DNA from 2 places in the Bordetella sp. genome. Region 1 is predicted to be linked to the other one. Evidence: predicted binding sites of a transcription regulator. Region 1 holds the regulator's gene; the other holds the start of a gene.
The links. Region 1 encodes sigma-54, which starts transcription at its own class of promoters, with help from an activator protein. Its sites were predicted from a motif close to TGGCANGNAANCTGCTTT; they were not measured.
Positions count from the first base shown of each region.

Region 2: a site for sigma-54 is predicted at 3,783-3,800, ahead of ACO1P8_RS01515 (ANTAR domain-containing response regulator). Genes of this name have one in related genera too.

Region 1 is NZ_JBMQQZ010000091.1:51,113-58,239, forward strand. It holds gene ACO1P8_RS20025 (phospholipase D-like domain-containing protein) at 1-241, shown strand, start outside; gene ACO1P8_RS20030 (hypothetical protein) at 305-673, opposite strand; gene ACO1P8_RS20035 (hypothetical protein) at 839-1,171, shown strand; gene ACO1P8_RS20040 (RNA polymerase factor sigma-54) at 1,236-2,714, opposite strand; gene ACO1P8_RS20045 (PRC-barrel domain-containing protein) at 2,999-3,451, shown strand; gene ACO1P8_RS20050 (sigma-54 interaction domain-containing protein) at 3,471-4,487, opposite strand; gene ACO1P8_RS20055 (sigma-54-dependent transcriptional regulator) at 4,823-6,214, shown strand; gene ACO1P8_RS20060 (MatE family transporter) at 6,218-6,496, opposite strand; gene ACO1P8_RS20065 (FMN-binding glutamate synthase family protein) at 6,587-7,127, opposite strand, start outside.
Region 2 is NZ_JBMQQZ010000003.1:59,056-66,182, reverse strand. It holds gene ACO1P8_RS01525 (phospholipase D-like domain-containing protein) at 1-777, shown strand, start outside; gene ACO1P8_RS01520 (3'-5' exonuclease) at 858-2,987, opposite strand; gene ACO1P8_RS01515 (ANTAR domain-containing response regulator) at 3,176-3,754, opposite strand; gene ACO1P8_RS01510 (CmpA/NrtA family ABC transporter substrate-binding protein) at 4,280-5,500, shown strand; gene ntrB (nitrate ABC transporter permease) at 5,511-6,335, shown strand; gene ACO1P8_RS01500 (ABC transporter ATP-binding protein) at 6,340-7,127, shown strand, end outside.

The DNA of each region.
Region 1 (7,127 bases):
CGCGGTGATCGACGGAGTATGGTCCACCGTAGGCTCGAGCAATATGGACTGGCGTAGTTTCGCGCTGAACTATGAGTTGAACGCCGTCGTGATCGGACCGCGCTTCGCCCGGCAAATGGAAACCTTGTTTGACGAGGATGTAGCTCGGGGCCAGCGAATCGATGCCCAATACTGGTCGGACCGGGGCATCAAGGAAAGACTCATGGAGTCCTTTGGTCGGATGTTCGAGCGCTGGCTCTGATACGGCCCGTCTCCCGGGACCGGGAACAGCCGGCGCGTGCCGGCCGGTTCGCAATCAGAGGGGCTACTTTCCGTAGCGCGTTTTGGCATCGGCCATGCAGGCATCCTTGGCGTTGCCGGACAGGGTGTCGCATTTCGCCTTCGCGACGTCATATGCCGCTTCGCGCTTTTCCTTGGTTGCATCGTGTCGCGCTTCGGCCTGTTCCTTGGCTTGCTTCGCGTCGGCCTTGGCGCTATCGCGCGTGGCCTTGGCTTCTTTTTGGCAAACGTCTTTTTCGTCGCCCTTCATGCCATCGCATTTCTTCTGGTCGGCGCGATACTGCGCATCGATTTCCTTGTTGGTCATCGGCGCCTGGGTCTGAGCATGCGCGGTGAAAGTCACCGCCGGGATACTCAATGCGATGGCACTCAGAGAAAGTTTGATGATGCTCATGACGCTACTCCTCGTTGTCGTCTACAGGCCGATTGACCTGGCCCTCGACGGGCTGGTTCTTCGAGCAAGCTGCGTACCCGAGCGCAATATTCCCCAACCATGCGTCGATAGGCATAGCCCTTGCTGTGTGCGTAGTCCCAACTCGTCACACGAAAGGAGATCGGAATGAAGTTCAGTCGTCTCACCTCCATGTTGATTCTCGCCGCGGCTTGCGGGTCCGGTGCCGCGTTGGCGCAGCAGAATGCACCTACCACGCCTTCCACCACGCCGAACGACTCTACCGCCACGCCGCCAAGGAATGACAAGGTACCGCCGGGCACGCCTGCGCCCGCGCCGTATGCGAGCCATCCTGCCGGCACCGCGCCGGTTACGCGGGATAGTTCCGGCAGCGACCTGCGAAAGGAAAAGGAACCGCGCATGCCCTCGGATATGAAGAACACCAACGTCTCGCCAACGAAGGGCGGCGGCGCGCCTTATACGGATACGGGCAAGCGGTAAGGACCTTCGCCGCGCGGAATGACGAAGGGGCGCCGCGGCGCCCCTTTTCGATATGCCTTCGCGGTCAGTACTGCCGGCGCATGTCGGCGGGCGGGTACTTCAGCTGTCCACGGTACTTCGATACGGTGCGACGCGCCACCACCACGCCTTGCTGGCCGAGCAGTTGCGCAAGGTCGACATCGGATAGGGGCGTGGATGCATCTTCGCCGTCAATCATTTCCTTGATCAACGCCCGCACGGCGGCGGCCGAGCAGCTTCCCCCCGTGTCCGTATAAAGTTCGCGGGAGAAGAAGTGCTTGAATTCGAAAATGCCGCGTGGCGTGGCCATGTATTTATTGCTCGTCGCGCGGGATACGGTGGACTCGTGGATTTCCAATTCATCGGCGATCTCGCGCAGCATCAACGGACGCAGGGCGATCTCTCCGTACTCGAAGAACGTTTGCTGGCGCAGAACGATCGCTTCCGCCACGCGCTGTATGGTGCTGTAGCGTTGTTCGACGTTGCGGATCAGCCAGCGTGCTTCCTGCAGCTCTTGTGCCATCGGCGAACGGTCGCTATAGCGTGCATTGCGGAACAGATCGGCGTAGGCCCGATGCAGGCGTGCGCGGGGCATCGCCGCACGGTTGGGTGTGACGATCCATTGGTTGTTGAACTTCTGTACGACGACATCGGGCACCACATAGCTGGAATCGGCTTGTGAATAACGCAGTCCGGGGCGAGGGTCCAGGCGTCGTATCAGCGAGCACGCTTCGCGCATCGCGTCGTCGCTGCATTGGCACGCGCGGACCAGGCCGGAAAAATCGTGCTTGCCCAGGCGTTCCAGTTCGTGTTCGACGATGTGGATTGCCAGATCGCGCGCGGGCGTTGTCTCGTCCATCGCGACGAGTTGCAGCTTCAGGCATTCCGCGAGGTTGCGTGCCCCCAGGCCGGGCGTGTCGAGCTGCTGAACCAACTTAAGGGCGACCTCCCATTCCTCGGGCTCGGGTGGGGGATCGAATACCCCGTCCCCGGCGAGTTCGGTCAGGTCGGTTCGCAGATAGCCTTCTTCGTCCAGCCCCTCGATGATGTACTCGGCCATCAGGCGATCGCGTGGCGCCAGTCGGTAGCTGCACAGTTCGCTGCATAGCCGGTCGCGCAGGTCTTCGGTGCTGCGGGCCCACTGGCCGACGTCGCTGTCGCCATCGCCCGAAGCGCGGGCCGCGGGGTAATCGCCGGAATACTCCGATTGAATGTCCGGCAGCTCGGGTAGCTCGACCACGACTTCCGGCGGAGCTTCCGTCAGAGCGGGATTCTGCATATCGGACGCGCCGGCCAAATTTTCGTGGAGCGCCGTATCCGTGGCCGGCGTGCTCGCCACGCCGGAGTCGGCCGGTGCGTTATCGTCCTCGCCTTCCTCGAGGAACGGGTTTGTCGCAAGTGCTTGCTCGATTTCGCGGGTAAATTCCAGCGCGGACATCTGCAGCAGTTTTACCGACTGCTGGAGCCGCGGCGTCAGGCTGGTCTGCTGACGCGCCCTGAGTTCGTACGTGGCTTGATGTGCCAATTGCTGTCTCCGTCTGACTGCAGGGATGAAAACGCCCATCCCATTCAAGACAAACATAAGCAAGGTGCATGCCAATTTTCAGTCGACCCCGTGCGACCTGACGGACCCCTGGCAAGCCCGCGTATTTATTGGCTTTTCAAGGCACGCCGCATGCTGGCGTAGGGATAGGTGGATCGCTGGATGCCGCCAAGCCCCCGACTTTGCCGGACGGATTTACCAGCTCATGTAATAACTGCCAGACGCCTCCAGGATCGCGGCGGCGGCGTCATTCCCAGGAGGTCGATATGGAGCATGGCCGAGATACCGTCGAACCCGGGCACATTGCCGCCGCCGGCTCGCCGGCCGAGACGCGGATCGTCGGGTCGGCAAAGAAATCCGGCGCCGGCCCCGGGCCGGAAGTCATGGCGGCGGCCACGCTGGAGGGGAACGACGTCCTGAACCTGTCCGGCGAAAAGTTGGGCGTTTTGCAGGACATCATGATCGACGTCGGCAGCGGCCGCATCGCTTATGCCGTGCTGGCACGAGGCGGTGTCATGGGGATCGGCGACAAGCTGTTCGCGGTGCCGTGGAGCGCGTTGACGCTGGACACCGACCGCAAATGCTTTCTGCTGGATATCGACCTGGAGCGTCTGCGCAACGCCGCCGGCTTCGACAAGGACAATTGGCCGCGCATGGCTGACCCCGCCTGGGCTGCGGGGGTCCACGAGTACTATGGGCAGCCCCCGTATTGGTCGTGACTTTGCCGCGAGTCCGGGATTACCCGGAGTGCGAGGTCGCGGATCCGTCGTAGGTGCCAAGCCGGTTGTACAGCGTCTTAAGGCTGATACCCAGCGTGCGGGCGGTCAGGCGCTTGTCGCCCTGGTGATGAGCCAGTGTCGCCAGGATCAATTCCCTTTGTGCCTGCAGCAGCGAGGTTCCCACGGACATCTTCAACGTGCCATGGGCAACCTGCGCCTTGGACTGTCGCCGTGACAGCGCCGGCGCGGCGATCTCGACCACGTTATCGGCCAGAATGTAGGCGCGATGGATAGTATTCTTCAATTCCCTGACGTTTCCCGGCCAGTCGTATGCCAGCAGGGCGTCGGATGCACGCTTGGAGAAGACTTTGTTGGTTCCCTCGGCCGCGTTGAAGCTGTCCAGGAAACGCTGTGCCAGGTAAGGCACGTCTTCCAGCCTTTCCCGCAGGGGCGGCACGCGCAGCGGCACCACGGCCAGCCGGTAGAGCAGGTCCTCGCGGAAGCGGCCCTCGTTGACGGCCGTGTATGGGTCCCGGTTGGTGGCGGCCACGATGCGGACGTTTACCCGAACCGGGTGGAGTCCGCCGACGCGATGAAAAGTGCCGGTTTCCAGGACGCGCAGCAGTTGTACCTGCATGTCCAGCGGCATCTCCGTGACTTCGTCCAGGAACAGGGTGCCGCCGCTGGCATGCTCGAAGTAGCCGATGTTCTGGGCGATGGCGCCGGTGAAGCTGCCTTTTTCGTGGCCGAACAGCTCGGCTTCGATCAAGGTCGCGGGGATCGCGCCGCAATTGACGGGGACGAAAGGCTGGTCGGCGCGCTCGCTGCCGCCGTGGATGGCCCGGGCCACGAGCTCCTTGCCTGTACCGCTCTCGCCCACGATCAGCACGCTGGCGTCGGTGCCGGCCACTTTGTCTATCTGCTCAGCCAATCGGCGCATGGCTTCGCACTTCCCCATAGAGGACGGCTTCGGAAACGCGGTCGGATCGAGGCGGCCGTTGGCGCGGGACGCCCCCGTGGCGTTGGGTATTCCCATTTTCGGGCTTGCTCTTTTGGCGGTAGGGCGCCTGGAATCGGCGTTCGCAATATTGTTGGGCTGCATATCTCGTGATCCTACTTTTCCAGAATACGCGTCGTTGCAAGCACTTGAAAGTAGATGAAAATCTTAGCTAACTGTACGAATTGATTACGTTTGCCGAAAACGTGGCACGATAAGCTTCGCTGCCTTGAATGGCCCGCATTATGCAACGGTCTCCGTCTTAAACGCGATGCGGGTCGCTCCCGGCGGAGGCTAGAATAAAGCCGAGAGGGGCGCCGCGCGCCCAGCGTTTTCTAAACCCCAGAAAGAACCGCGAACACACGGAACTGCGAATGCCACATGTTTTGATCGTCGATGACGAATCTCCGGTGCGAACCGCGCTGGCCGAGATCGTCAAGGACGAAGGGTTTACCGTTGCCCAAGCCAGCGATCTGCGCGAGGCGAAGATCCAGATCCTTCGCCAGTCGCCGGACCTGGTCTTGTCCGATCTGCAGCTGCCGGATGGGAGCGGCCTGGATATCTTCCAGGCGTTGAGCTCGCCGAACGTCGATGTGGTGTTCATTACCGGCCACGCCAGCGTCGAAAGCGCGGTGGACGCCTTGCGTCTCGGGGCGATCGATTACCTGCTCAAGCCGGTCAATATCCAGCGCCTGAAGATGGTCCTGGGCCGCATGCCGCGTAACGCCGATCTGTCGCCGTGGGGTGGTCCCTTCGAGGACGAAGACCGCTTCGGCAAAATGCTGGGGCGCTCCGAGCCCATGAAGCGTCTCTACCGGCAGATCGCCAAGGTGGCGCCAACCGAAGCGACCGTATTCCTGATGGGAGACAGCGGCACGGGCAAGGAGCTCGCCGCGCAGGCCATCCACGAACTGAGCGGGCGCCGCAAGGGCCCATTCCTGCCGGTCAATTGCGGGGCCATTTCTCCCAATCTGATCGAAAGCGAAATGTTTGGCCACGAGCGCGGCAGCTTCACGGGCGCGGACCGGCAGCACAAGGGTTACTTCGAGCGGGCGGCGGGCGGCACCCTGTTCCTGGATGAAATCACGGAAATGCCCATAGACCTGCAGGTCAAGCTGCTGCGGGTCCTCGAAACAGGCCTGTTCATGCGGGTCGGGACGAACCGCGAAATCGCCAGCGACGTGCGGGTGGTGGCCGCGACCAACCGCAATCCGGAAGAGGCGGTCGCGGAAGGCAAGCTGCGCGAAGACCTGTATCACCGGCTCAACGTTTTTCCGGTGGAGCTGCCGCCACTACGCGAGCGTGGGGACGATGTGATCCTTATCGCCCAGCGCTACCTGGACATGCTTAACAAGGAGCGCGGGGCGGAGAAGAAATTCGCGGTCGATACATTGGAAGCCCTGCGTAGCCACACTTGGCCGGGCAATGTGCGCGAGCTCAAGAACTACGTCCACCGCGCCTTCATTCTGGCCGACGATAATGAGATCCGCGCCGGCGTCGTGCCGCTGCAGATGTCGCCGGAGAAAACCGCGACCGGTTCTCAGATCACCGTGCCGGTCGGCGTCCCGCTGGCGGACGCGGACCGGCGGCTGATTTTTGCCACGTTGGAGCAATGCGGCGGCGTCAAGAAGCATGCCGCCGAGATTCTGGGCATCAGCCTGAAAACGCTCTATAACCGCCTCGAAGAGTACGCGGCGGCGGGGCATTTTCCCAAGGTGAATGGGGACACCGGCTCGAAGCCGGAGCCCCTTGGTCGGGCCAAGTAGGGCTTAGCCGCCGTTGCGGGCCGGGTCCGGACGGGTGTGTGCCAGGCCGGCCTGGTCCTCATCGACGATGCGATCGGACGCGACGTCGGTCCCGATGGGGTCCGAATCGCCTTCGACGTCCGCTCTATCGCCAGTGCCGCTCGCATCGGTATCGGTATCCGGCGTGCCGGGACCGAGGTCGCTGCCCGAGTCCGATGAGTCGCTCGGGCCCAGGGCGCGATTGCCGTGGCCGGGAAGCCCATCCGTCATGGGATCTGCGTCGGGGTTATATCGTGTTGCCATGTCAGCCTCCTGCTGGGTTCTCGCGTGGCGCCTCGCAAGGGGCACGCGGCTGACGACGGCTTCGCAAGCTGTGTGCCGCGCCAGGCCTGCTCAGGCTGGGGCGGGCTCGGGTGGGCTGTCCGCGATCGCCTGGATGGAAGTGATGTCGTGGACCGGCTGGAACGAATCGGCGCGCGCCATCGTCCAGCCTGTTTCGAACACGCGATGCCGGAACTTGCCTTCCAGCAATTCACCGGGCGCCAACTCCGGAAAGACCGCGGACAGCAGGCGCACTTCGGATGACGAGATGCGCCGCGCGATGTGGTGGGGCCGCAAGGCGCCCGGATGCGTCAGTCCGGCCGCGCCCAGCAGCTCTGCCAGCGCGTGTAGCGTGTTCGCGTGGAAGTTCGCCACGCGTTGCGCCTTGTCGGGTACCACCAGGGCGCGTTGGCGCACCGGGTCCTGGGTCGCAACGCCGGTGGGGCATTTATCCGTATGGCACGATTGGGCCTGTATACAGCCGACCGCGAACATGAAGCCGCGTGCGGCGTTGCACCAGTCCGCGCCGAGCGCCATGGTGCGGGCCATGTCGAAAGCGGTGATGATCTTGCCGGACGCGCCGATGCGAATGCGATCGCGCAGGTTGACCCCG
Region 2 (7,127 bases), on a different contig from region 1:
TCCGGGGGCATGAACATCCGCGCGGCCTTCGTCAGCGCGCTGGCTCGGGACGACACCAACCGGGATACGCACTTCCGCTACGAAGGCCCCGTCGTCACGCAGCTGCTGTCGGTGTTCGCGCATGACTGGGACTTCACTACGGGCGAGTCCCTGGCCGGCAGCCTTTGGTTCAATCACGCGGCAGGCACGGTGAACGGTATCCCGGCAGGGGCTGCCGGCGCGCCAGGCAGCGCGGCGGTGCGCTGCGTACCCTCGGGTCCGGACCGCTCGTTGGGCAGTACCCACAATATGCTGCTGGGCGCGCTGGCCGTGGCCCAGCAGCATGTGCGTATCCAGTCCCCCTATTTCCTGCCGGACCAGACCCTGATCGGCGCCCTCGCGACGGCAGCGCGGCGCGGCGTGCGGGTGGACATCGTGATCCCGGGAAAGAACAATCTGCGGCTGGTGGACTACGCGATGACGGCGCAGCTGGACCAGGTCATCCGTTGGGGCTGCAAGGTGTGGCGCACGACCGGCATGTTCGACCATTCCAAGCTGATGACCGTGGACGATGCGTGGTCCTATACGGGGTCGTCCAATCTCGACCCGCGCAGCCTGCGGCTGAACTTCGAGCTGGATACCGAAATCTACGACCGCGCCACGGCGCGTGCCATCGGGGCGCGCATCGACGCCACCATCGCGACCGCCATCCCGCAAACGCTGGAAACGCTGCGCACGGCGCCTTTCCTCAAGCGCCTGCGCAACAAGGTGATCTGGCTGGCCACGCCTTATCTGTAGGCATGCGCCGCAAGGGACGAAGCCGCGCGCCAGCGGCCGCAGGTCCCCAGGGAGCGGGACGCCGCCGATCCGGCCCGGGCTTACTGCTTGGGCAGCCAGGGCGCGAACGGCCCGATATCCTGATCCGGGAGCACATACCATACCTTGCGCACGGCATCCCATTTCGCGCCGAGCGCCTTGGCGATGTCCTTGTCCGCATAGGGAACGGATAGATCGCGGCGCGCCCGGGATACCGCCTCGCGCCGCGGCTCCTGCCGGAGGACGGCGTCCGCATACGCTTCCGTCTGCGTCAAGCGCATCCGCGCGATGAACGGACTGCGACGATCTTCCCCGGCCGGCGCGATTAAGGTCAGGCGAGATCGCGCACGCGTAGCGGCCACATAGAAAAGGTTTTCCTCGTCGCGCGGATCGTGGATCGCGCTGGGAAACTCCCCGGCGGCCAGGAACGGAATCAACACATGATCGTATTCCTTGCCCTTGGAATGCGCCGCGTATTCGATCAACACCAGATTCCTGCTACGCCGCGACGAGACGAACTCATCGGCGGCACCCAGCCAGTCGTGGAAGTCCCGCAGGCTCATGGCCGAGCGCTGCGCCATGGCGACGAAACCGTCGATGGAATACGTAATAATCGCCGCCTCATGCGGATCGATATAAACGCGGTGGGCAAGCGCCTCCACGTCCAGGAGCTTGCACACCGCCCGCAGCGTCTCGTATGCCGGCGTCTCCGGCGGGGCCGAGCGCACCGACTGTACGGCGGCGATGATGCGGGCGCTGACCGCCGGGTTCCCTACCCGGGTGATCTGCCCGACAAAAAAGTCCCGCAGCATCTCGGGATGACGCGCGATGGTTTGTTTCGCGTCGTCTATTTCCTTCGGTTCCAGCGGCACCTCGCCGAACACCGCCAGCGCCTCGACGATGGCGCCGCGAACCGACGCGGAACGCACCGCCTCGAGCTTATCCAATGCGATGGCGAGCATGCCGCGAAGGAACAGGATTTCCTCGCGCAGCAGATAGCTTGTCATACTGCCGGTCCGGTAGCCGATATTGGCCTGCATCAGCGCGTTCTCGATCTCCACGGACTGGTGCCTTTCCCGCAGCAGGATCGCGCAGCCATCCAGCGGCTTTTTCCTGGACTGCCACGCCTGTACGGCCTGCACCACCCGGTTCGCGCATTCGCTCGCCTGAGCATCGGGATAGGTCAGCAACTCGATATCGGTACGCGAAGAAAGCGCGGAGTCGACGGGTTTATTCTTCAGCTCGCGCATCGCATAGGCCAGGTGCGGGCCATGGCGGTAGGTCAGCGTCAACGGGAAGCGCGCGGCGTATGCGAAGCGCTGCATCAGGAATTGCGCGTCGGCGCCGACCTGGGTATGAATGACCTGGTCCCGGTCGCCGGCACCCACGAAATAGACGTCGGCCCGCCGATACAGCGCTTCCAGGACACTGAAGGAAGCTTCATTCAGGTCGTGCAGCTCATCCGCCGTTACCAGGGCGACGTCCGGCAGGTGCGCCGAGGATTCCGGTTCTTCCCGCAGCATCTTCGCCAGGTCATAGGTGGCGTCGAACGGACCGCGAAAGCTCACCTCATCGAATACACCCCGCCGCAGCTTTTCGTATTCCAGCGACCATAGATAAGTCGTCAGCGTTACGCCCAGATCCTCGGCAACGAACTCCAGGCCCAGCGTATCGTCGACGCTTTCGAATGCCATCCTGGCCTTCAGCCGCAGCAATGCATCGAGAAACTGGCTTACCGCTACGTTATGCGTCCGAATATCGAGCGAGGCCTCCAGGTCCTGATAGGCCACGCTGACGTTCTCCAGCGCCTCCAGCGCGATCTCTCGCAGTTGCCGGCTCGAAGGGCGCTGCGGCGGTACGGCATCCTCGATCCCTTTCAACACGTCGTGCGCCAGATCCTCCATGGTCGTCACCCAGATACGCGAGGCGATGCCGGAAGCAATGCCGACCTCGATCAACCGTGCACGCATCACGTCCCGCGCCTCGGGCGTGAACGTAAGCGCCAGGATGCGCTCCGGCGCAAGCCCGCGCGCGAGGGCTTCGCCTATGCGAAGCGCCAAAGTAGTGGTCTTGGCCGCCCCCGCATTGGCTTCGATAAGGGTGACTCGATGACGCGACAACTGGATATCGCACTGCTCTCGCGTGGGTACGAAACGTTGGGGAACGAACAATGAAGTTGCAGGCTGGCTCATCGCGATATCGTCAATTTTCGTCTGGCCGGGACGCAGGGCTGCGGGCACCCTGTCATCGATGACCATGGATCTTGCGGGAGCCTATTGAATCGCAGTCCGTCTGCAAAGGACAAGCGATTTCCCGGTTTCCGCCACGCGGGGCGGGCGGTCCCGGCCTGGAAAGCAGGCCCGCGGACGATACGCGGGCGTCAGCCCTTCAGCCAGCCGGCGGCTTCCACCATGGCGCGGGCCACCTCGCCGATGCGCTGCTGGCTTTTCATGGCATGGTCGCGCAACATGCGGTAGGCCTCGTCCTCCGAGACGCCGCGCAGCGACATCAGCAGGCCCTTGGCCTTGTCGACCCACTGCCGCTCGGCCAGGCGCTGGCGCGCCTCGGTCAGCTCTTCGCGACGCGCGCGATCGACGGCGTAGCGCTCGATGGCGACGTCGAGCAGGCTGCGGATGCGGGACGCCGGCACCTCGCCGACGACATACGCGGCCACCCCGGCCTGCAAGGCGGCGCGCATGGCCTGGCGGTCGTTGCTTTCGGTGAACATGACGACGGGGCGGTCGCCGTGCGCGCTGGCCACGCAGACCCCTTCCAGCGTGTCGCGCGACGGCGCATCGGCATCGATCAGCACCACGTCCGGCGCATGGCGGGCAATCAGGGCGGACAGATCGGCGGCCGGCATGACCTCCGCGACGATGCTAACGCCCCCTTGTTCCAGGGTGCTCCGCAGCTCCGCCACGCGTCCTTCGCCGTCCTTGATCAACATCACCCTAAGCATGTGCCCTCCGCACGCCACGTCCTTGTGCAATGCAAGATGCATGCCATTCCGGACACCGGCCCTGCCCCGCAATAGCCGCCGTCCGGTCAATGCGGCAGGCGCGTGCACCATACCCGGACCGCGCGCACCGTCATGGCGCACAACGCCGCCGCGCCGCACCATCAGGCCGCACGCCCGGGGGTGCCGGTTGGGGCAGCGCCGGCCCGAAAAGCGGCAATCCTCTTCGATTACCCCGCCAACCCGTTGATTATTAATCCCATTTTTTTGCTGTCCGGACGACATTGAATTTGGCATAGGTATTGCTTCTGAACCACGGACGGCCAACGAGGGCCGTCATACGCCGCCAAGCGGCGACCGGAACAACGACGTTCCGCACGCGCAGGGATAGCCCTGCGCGTGCGGAACGTTTTTTTTTGGCCGGCCGCGAGCAAGACCTCTTTCTGGGACGATCGAATGAAGCTCAAGACTTTTCCGCAGCATCCGACCCTCGCCGCCGCGCCGGCCGATTTCCAACGGCGCCGCGTCATGAGATGGGCGACCCGGACGCTGGCCGGTGCCAGCATCCTCGGCGTGGTCGATCCGCGCGTACGTGCCGGCGCCTGGGCAGCGGGCACCGACACGCCGGAAAAGACCGAGGTGAAGATCGGCTTTATTCCGCTGACCGATTGTTCGTCCGTGGTAATGGCCTCGGTGCTGGGCCTGGACAAGAAACACGGCGTGAAATTCGTGCTGTCCAAGGAAGCCTCGTGGGCCGGCGTACGGGACAAGCTGATCAACGGTGAACTCGATCTGGCGCATGTCCTGTACGGACTGATCTATGGGGTGCACCTGGGGATAGGCGGGCCGAAGAAAGACATGGCCGTACTGATGGGGATCAATCAGAACGGGCAGGCCATTTCCTTGTCGCAGCAGTTGAAGGACGCCGGCGTCACCGACGGTGCGGCGCTGGCGCGCCTGATGGCCGAGAAAAAGCGCGAGTTCACCTTCGCCCAAACCTTCCCCACCGGCACGCACGCGATGTGGCTGTACTACTGGCTGGCGGCCAACGGCATCAATCCCATGCGCGACGCCAAGGTCATCACCGTACCGCCGCCCCAGATGGTCGCCAATATGCGCATCGGCAACATGGACGGCTTCTGCGTGGGCGAGCCCTGGAATGCCCGCGCCATCCTGGACAAGGTGGGATTCACGGCGGTCACGACGCAGCAGATCTGGCCCGACCATCCCGAGAAAGTCCTCGGCGGCACGGCGGAATTCGCCACCCGTTACCCCAATACGGCCCGTGCCGCGACGGCCGCCGTACTGGAGGCCGGCAAGTGGATCGATGCGTCGCCGGAGAACCGCCGCAAGACGGCCGAAACCGTGGCGGCCAAGTCGTACATCAACACCGACAAGGCCGTGATCGTCGACCGCATGCTGGGCCGCTACGAGAACGGTCTGGGCAAGACCTGGGACGACGAGCACCCCATGCGCTTCTACGGCGATGGCGCGGTCAATTTCCCCTATCTGAGCGACGGCATGTGGTTCCTTACCCAGCACAAGCGCTGGGGCCTGCTGAAGGAACATCCGGACTACCTGGCGGTCGCCACGCAGATCAACCGCATCGATATCTATAAGCAGGCCGCCGCCATCGTCGGCGCGCCGCTGCCGCCGAAAGAAATGCGCGCGTCCACGCTGATCGACGGCGTGGCGTGGGACGGCAGCAACCCGGCGGCGTATGCCGACGGCTTCAAGATCAAGACCTGAGGACTTCGCCATGGACCGCTCCCTTTCCCTATCCGGCGCACGCCCTTCCTGGCCGTGGCGCGAATACTTCGAGGGCACGTTGCGCGCCGTCGTCGGCCCGGCCGCCGGCTTCGCCGTCTTTGTGCTGGTGTGGCAGACCATTGCCCTGCTGGTGCCCGCCATCCCCACGCCCGCCAGGACCTGGGACGAGGCGGTCGTGCTGTTCGCCCACCCCTTCTACGACAACGGTCCGAACGACCAGGGCATAGGCTGGAACGTGCTCGCCTCGTTGGCGCGCGTGGCGGCGGGCTTCGGGCTGGCGGCGCTGATCGGCATTCCGCTGGGCTTTGCCATCGGCCGCTTCAAGGCCTTGAACGCGATGGTGTCGCCCATCGTCAGCCTGCTGCGCCCGGTCTCCCCGCTGGCCTGGCTTCCCCTGGGGCTGCTGCTGTTCAAGGCGGCCAATCCGGCGGCGATCTGGACCATCCTGATCTGTTCGATATGGCCGATGATCCTGAACACCGCAGCCGGCGTGCAACGCGTGCCGCAGGACTACCTGAATGTGGCCCGCGTGCTGGACCTGTCCGAATGGAAGGTCATGACGCGCGTGCTGCTGCCGGCCGCGCTGCCGCACGTGCTGACCGGCGTGCGGCTGTCCATCGGCACCGCATGGCTGGTCATCGTCGCGGCCGAGATGCTGACTGGCGGCACCGGCATCGGCTTCTGGCTATGGGACGAGTGGAACAACCTGAAGGTCGAACACATCGTGATCGCGATATTCGTGATCGGCATAGTCGGGCTGACACTCGACGTGCTGCTGATGCAACTGGCCAAACGCTACACCTACGAGGAGTAAGGCGATGGAAAAGTTCGTACGCATCGAAAGCGTGGGCCAGGTCTTCGACACGCGCAAGGGGCCGTTCGTCGCGCTGCGCGATATCGACCTGACCGTCGCCCAAGGCGAATTCATCACCCTCATCGGCCATTCCGGCTGTGGCAAGTCCACGCTGCTGAACCTGGTGGCGGGACTGACCCGGCCCACCTCCGGCGTGCTGCTGTGCGCGGAGAAGGAAATCACCGGGCCTGGCCCGGAACGCGCCGTCGTGTTCCAGAACCATTCCCTGCTGCCTTGGCTGAGCTGCTTCCAGAATGTGCACCTGGCCGTCGAACGGGTGTTCGGGACGCAGGAAAGCAAGGCCCGCCTGGCGGAGCGCGCGCATGCCGCGCTGGAGCTCGTGGGACTGGGCCACGCGCAGGCCAAGCTGCCACGCGAGATATCCGGCGGCATGAAGCAGCGCGTCGGCATCGCCCGCGCCCTGGCGATCGAGCCCAAGGTGCTGTTGATGGACGAACCTTTCGGTGCCCTGGACGCCTTGACGCGTGCCCATCTGCAGGACGAATTGCTGAAGATCGTCGCCAAGACGCGCACCACGACGATGATGGTGACCCACGACGTGGACGAAGCCGTGCTGCTGTCCGACCGCGTCGTCATGCTGACCAACGGCCCGGCGGCCACCATCGGCCAGATCCAGGAGGTCCCCCTGCCGCGCCCGCGCGACCGCGTCGCGCTGGCGGAAGACCCCCGCTACCTGGCCTGCCGCGCCGCGGTGGTGGATTTCCTGCACCGCCGCTACGGGAACCCGGCCCA